DNA from 2 places in the Lysinibacillus sp. NPDC056185 genome. Region 2 is predicted to be linked to the other one. Evidence: riboswitches for the same ligand, from Rfam matches in the RefSeq annotation. Region 2 holds a riboswitch; the other holds the start of a gene.
The links. Region 2 has a riboswitch for S-adenosylmethionine ahead of ACMZ42_RS04295 (cyclase family protein). Riboswitches for the same ligand answer to the same signal wherever they lie in the genome.
Positions count from the first base shown of each region.

Region 1: another riboswitch for S-adenosylmethionine. It lies ahead of metK (methionine adenosyltransferase); the one in region 2 lies ahead of ACMZ42_RS04295 (cyclase family protein).

Region 1 is NZ_JBLLLQ010000030.1:29,715-32,918, forward strand. Features, by position in the region: gene pckA (phosphoenolpyruvate carboxykinase (ATP)) at 1-243, opposite strand, end outside; SAM riboswitch class I at 973-1,092, shown strand; gene metK (methionine adenosyltransferase) at 1,418-2,614, shown strand; gene ACMZ42_RS22035 (gamma carbonic anhydrase family protein) at 2,773-3,204, opposite strand, start outside.
Region 2 is NZ_JBLLLQ010000003.1:53,679-56,882, reverse strand. Features, by position in the region: gene ACMZ42_RS04305 (SMI1/KNR4 family protein) at 1-450, opposite strand, end outside; gene ACMZ42_RS04300 (hypothetical protein) at 608-1,018, shown strand; SAM riboswitch class I at 1,165-1,269, shown strand; gene ACMZ42_RS04295 (cyclase family protein) at 1,370-2,107, shown strand; gene ACMZ42_RS04290 (DedA family protein) at 2,160-2,756, opposite strand; gene ACMZ42_RS04285 (Cof-type HAD-IIB family hydrolase) at 2,958-3,204, opposite strand, start outside.

The DNA of each region.
Region 1 (3,204 bases), on a different contig from region 2:
TGGTCGGTTAACTTTGCCCCAGTCAATTTTATCTTTTGTGCTATCTTCTTCTACCGTATATTTATCTTTAGGTGAACGACCAGTGTATTTGCCAGTTTCTGCACGAACTGCGCCATCTACTGTTAACATAGCTTCACCACGAGAAGTAGCCTTTTCAGCTAATTGTGGTACTGAAAGTTGAACATTAATGTTACCGCCGCTTAATAATTCCTTCAGTTCGTTTGCAATTTCTACTGAATTCATCGATTAAATACCATCCTTTTTTATAGTATTCCCTAGAGTTTGAGGGAGATTTTCTTAATTTCAAAAATAGTATAACACAATTGCTTAAATAATCTATACTAATTCAGAAATTATTTTTCAGATTTTATTACTTTTCAAGAAAACGACAAAAAGTAAATTGATTCGTTTTGATAATGCTTTTTACCCTATTTATAATAAGTGATCACACATTCACTTTCGACACAGCAAAAATTGTGTTTGGAAGCTTTGGGCTAACATGGGGTTCGCACAGGATGTGAAGTTTTAGCTTGCTTTTTATTAGTTGGAGCTTGTCTTCAACTGAAAAGGGGCTACAATCATATTCATCCACCACATGTTCTGTAGCTAACGCTTTGCTTTTGCTACAAAATGTGCTGTAAAGGGTTACACATATGTTAACACATGATGTAAGGTGGAGAGTAGGGATTATTTTGTTTTAAATTACAGTATAATCCAAATTTGTTTCTATATAAATCCCATACTTTCTTTATAAGAATACAATCAATTATGTCTTGGCATAATTGTAACTGTCGCTTTACTTTCGCTACAGATAAACAATGCGTCCGGAATCTGCTTTGTGCTTGGGCCTGACAATGTTTTTTGCGCGAAAGCGTAGCGTCAGCAAAGGACGATGTTGGACACCCGCTGAAAGAAGTTAAAAATATTTGACAATGTTCGACCTTTTACGTATTATGAGATATTGAACGGATACTCTTATCCCGAGCTGGTGGAGGGTCAGGCCCTGTGAAACCCGGCAACCTGCATGAACTATTTCACGACATGCGCTGGTGCCAATCTGATGCAAGGGGAAACTCCCTTGAACGATAAGAGTGAAAGGTTACGAAGTCATTATTCCTTTCCTCATGTTAAGTAAGCGTGAGAAAAGGATTTTTTTATTGTTAAAAACGAATTAAAGGTAAGTATACAGTCCTTTCCTTATTATAATGACGGATCTTTCAAAAATCCTCGTGTTAAAAGAAGCAGCTGTTTATTTGTGCGGAAGCGTAGTGACAGCAACAACTGTTTTACTGTGCGAAAGTGCAATGACAGCAACAATGGCTTGAGAGTTCAATCCTTAGGGGCGAACTTGACATGGGTAATGAGTACCGTATTAATTCGCAAATATTATTTGTAAAAGTAATAGGAGGAAAATCAAATGACAAACCGTCGACTGTTTACATCAGAAAGTGTAACAGAAGGACATCCAGACAAAATTTGTGACCAAATCTCGGATGCCATTTTAGATGCTATTTTAGCAGAAGATCCAAACGCGCGTGTAGCGTGTGAAACAACAGTAACAACAGGCTTAGCATTAGTAGCTGGAGAAATTACTACTTCTACTTATGTAGATATTAAAGGTATCGTTCGTGATACTGTAGCAGAAATCGGTTATACACGTGGGAAATACGGCTTTGATGCTGAAAACCTAGCAGTTCTTGTTGCTATTGGCGAGCAATCACCTGATATTGCTCAAGGTGTTGACCAAGCATTAGAGGCGCGTGAAGGCTCTATGACAGACGCTGACATTGAAGCAATTGGCGCAGGTGACCAAGGTTTAATGTTCGGTTATGCATGTAACGAAACGCCAGAGCTTATGCCATTACCAATTAGTTTAGCGCATAAATTAGCTCGTCGTTTAACGGGAGTACGTAAATCTGGTGAACTAGCATATTTACGTCCAGATGGAAAAACGCAAGTAACGGTTGAATATGATGAAAACAATGTACCAGTACGCGTTGATACGATTGTAATTTCAACACAGCATGATGAAGAAGCTACACTTGAGCAAATTCAAGCAGACTTAAAAGAATTCGTTATTGCTCCAGTTGTTCCAAGTGAATTACTAGATGCCGATACTAAATATTTCATCAACCCAACTGGCCGATTCGTAATTGGTGGTCCTAAAGGGGATGCTGGTCTAACTGGACGTAAAATCATCGTTGATACATACGGTGGCTATGCACGTCATGGTGGAGGTGCTTTCTCAGGTAAGGACGCAACTAAGGTAGACCGTTCAGCAGCATATGCAGCACGCTATGTGGCGAAAAATATCGTAGCTGCTGGTTTAGCTGATCGAGCTGAAGTACAACTAGCTTATGCGATTGGTGTTGCTCAACCTGTATCTATTGCTGTTGATACATTTGGAACAGGAAAAGTTACGGAAAGTGAAATTGTAAAATGGGTACGCGAGCTATTTGATCTACGCCCAGCGGGGATTATCAAAATGCTAAACCTTCGTCGTCCTATTTATAAGCAAACTGCCGCATATGGTCACTTCGGTCGTACAGATTTAAATGTACCTTGGGAACAAACAGACAAAGCTGACGCATTAAAAGAAAAAGCAGGTTTATAAACTATTCAGCTAAAGCAATGAAGTAGCTGGGAAAATATTTTAAAATACTATTACAGAAAGGGGCTTAACATTAATTTAGCCCCTTTCGCTGTTTTTTAACGAAAAAAATAAGCTCCTATATTGCTCGGTTGCCCAAGCAATCGTGGAGCTGCTTTACATTAATTTTTTGGTTGAAGAGATTTATAGTATTGACCCTTTTCTACATATTCACGTATGATGCGTTCCATATCTTCTTTATCTTCATCGTTTAATTCTCTTACAACCTTTGCAGGACGGCCTAGTGCTAAACTATTTGGAGGAATGACTTTGCCTGGAGGTACTAGACTACCCGCCCCAATGAATGCACCCTCTCCAATCTCCGCTCCGTCTAATACTATAGAGCCCATACCTATTAAGGCTTTTTTTCGAATCGTACAACTATGTAAAGTTACTTGATGTCCAACTGTTACTTCATCTTCAATAATTAGTGGATATTTGGGGCTTTGATGTAAGCAACAGAGGTCTTGAATACTAACTCTTTTTCCTATAATTGTTGGTGATACATCTCCTCGAATAACTGTGTTAAACCAAATTGTTGTTTCAGCACCTAT
Region 2 (3,204 bases):
TTCATGTTCAATTTCATATATTGCACAATTTTCTTCATCAGCATTATTATTTAAATCAATACAAATTATTTTTCCATACTCTGTATCCCATGTAAATGGAAGATATCCTAAAGTGCATAATGATGGATTAAACATATCCCTTACGTTATTTAAAGGTTCTTCAATACTTTGGTCAGGTATTACACCAAAATAATGATGATACGTTGAAATAAAAGCTTTATACCATTCGGGAAAATTAAGTCCGAACTCTTTTTCTAACGTTTGAATATCTTCCTCTGTTACAGTGGAAGGAATCATTCTCCACATAGACCACTCTGCATCGATATCAACTACTTTCATTTCTTCAGGTACGTCAGGGCACATCCACCTACAAAATCCTGCTTCAGACACCTGATTATAACGTTCATAGTAAACTTCAAAACCATTTTTTATGTATGCACGAATATCCATCTTAATAACTCCTTTTGAGGAAGAATAAATTGGTCAAGATTTAAGCCATTGAACTGAGCCCCTTTTCGCTCAGGCTTTTCAAAGCATTAGCCATTAACACCGAAAGTCTTTGTTGTACATAAGATAATGTATCAGCTATAGGATAGGAGGAATTTAGTTGTATTACAATCCTTATTCGTATTTTGTCTATCCTAATTATTATCCGGCATGGGTAATGGCAAATCAACCAACAATTCAACACCCTTCTAGCCATCTAGCAATGCCGACAAACCCAACGAATAGAAGTCCATTTCCAATTGTCAATACAAAGAAATTGAAGACTTCTGCGAATCGGATCAAGGTTATTATGCAGCAAGCACAATTACTTACGGATAAAATTGATGAATCAGAGCAATTTGCGCATGATCTTATGAACGCAGCACAACAATCAAATAAAACAGAAGTTGAAAAGTTAATTACGTCAACAGGCATTACTATAAAATTCGAAACTACCTATACACCAGATGGATTTCGTATAACATTTACTGAAAGTAGCTGTTGTAAGCTAACACTAATTTTGGGTTGGTGACGAGTTGGTCCTTTAAAGAGGGCCTCTTTTTTTGCCTTTAGCATCTTTATGAATTTTAACCATGTATCCCTATTGAACTTGTAAACTATAAATAAATATGCTAAAGTACTTGTAATCATTATTTCTGAAAATTCTTATATCGCATTTTCTTATCAAGAGAGACGGAGGGATTGGCCCTATGAAGTCTCAGCAACCAGCCTATAGGTATGGTGCTAATTCCAATTGGCGAAATTTAGCCTTGAAGATGAGAAGACTTACTTTAGTTGCTTTGCACAAGAGTCCTCTTTCTACAAGGAGGGCTCTTTTTTATTGTTACATCCAAAAATAATTAAAAGAAAGCAGGAAGATATTATGGCAAACGAACTTTTACAAGCAATTCAACTATTGAAATCGAAAGAATGGGTGGATTTAACACATACATTTGGTCCTAATTCGCCCCACTTCTTTATGTTTGATGATGCAAAATTTGAAACATTATTTTCCCATGATGATGGCTTCTTTGCGCAGCAATTCACTTTCCCTGGGCAATATGGAACACATATCGATCCACCTATCCATTTTGTGCGAGATACACGCTATTTAGAGGAATTGGAGCTAAAAGAACTAGTGCTACCACTAATCGTTATTGATAAATCAAAAGAAGCCGAAGTAAATAACGACTTCACGTTAAGTGTTCAAGATATTCTTGACTTTGAAGCTGAAAATGGGGAAATTGAAACAGGTACCTTTGTTGCGTTGCGTACCGATTGGAGTAAACGTTGGCCAGATAAAGAATCTTTCAGCAACAAAGACGCTGATGGCAATAATCATATTCCTGGCTGGGGATTAGAAGCGTTACAATTTTTATTCGGCGAACGAAAAGTAAGTGCTATTGGCCACGAAACCTTTGATACGGATTCAGCAACAGATTTTCGTAAAAATGGTAAGCTAGATGGCGAATATTTTGTGCTTGAGCAAGATACTTACCAAATTGAGCTCATGACAAATTTGGATAAGCTCCCTCCAAAAGGTGCTGCTATTTTCAATATTGTACCGAAGCCTGAGAAAGCCTCTGGATTCCCTGTGCGTTCATTTGCAATATTGCCTTAAAAGATAAAAAGGTCTGATTCACAACCTGAGTAGGTATTGAATCAGACCTTTTTTACTTTGGCGAATTCCTTTTTTTGAAAATAAAATAAACGATTAACATTAGTATTAGGAACAATACTATAAGATAAATACTGTAGCGGGATAAATATACCCCAACATAACGCCAGTTCTCCCCAAGTACCTTTCCTAAGGTAATAAAAGTAAATGTCCAAATAACTGCTCCCGTATAGGCAAAGAAAGCAAATTTTTTATAAGGATAATTATTGATAGCCGCAATATATGCTGTAAGATGACGCACACCAGGAATAAAATATCCTATTAATAATAACCCCGGCCCTATTTTTGCAAATAATTTTCTAGTAAAGTCAATTTTCTGTTCAGTAATATGGACTTTCGAACCGTATTTTCGTAATAAAGGTAGTCCGAATTTATAACCTATATAATAGCTCAGGGTAATTCCCCCCGCTGCACCTATCATAGCGCTGATTAAAGCTGGAATATGTGCCAGCGTTTCTTGATATACGCTATATCCTACATACGTTAAAAATATCTCGTCAGGAAGTGGCAGACCGACAATTCCCCCAACTAGGATGAGAATGATGCCAAAATATCCATAATGTTCAATAAGAGATTGCACGTGATGCGCCATAAATCATCCCACCTAAAGCGTAATAATTTTTAATAGTTAGCTTTATAATAACTCAAATGAGACAACATTATGAGTATTATGGATTATATACAATTTTCTCCATGAAACATGGATCAATGTTGTATCGTAACATATCTATAGTTTTTTCTTAGTGACTGGTAGATTCATAATTTACCTAAAATATTATTCACTTTCAAATAATTAAATTATTTGCAGCTCACGTAGAGCATAATCAATCCCGTCCTCAGTTGATTTCTTCGTTACATAATTAGCGACATTTTTTAATGCTTCACTACCATTGCCCATTGCAATACCAAAGCCGACCTGCTCCAGCATATCGATATCATTATCTCCATCGCCAAAAGCAAGTGCTTCTTCAGGACTCAAGTCGAAATAATCTAGTACAGCATGGACAGCAATAGATTTAGAAACATCATGTTGCAAAACA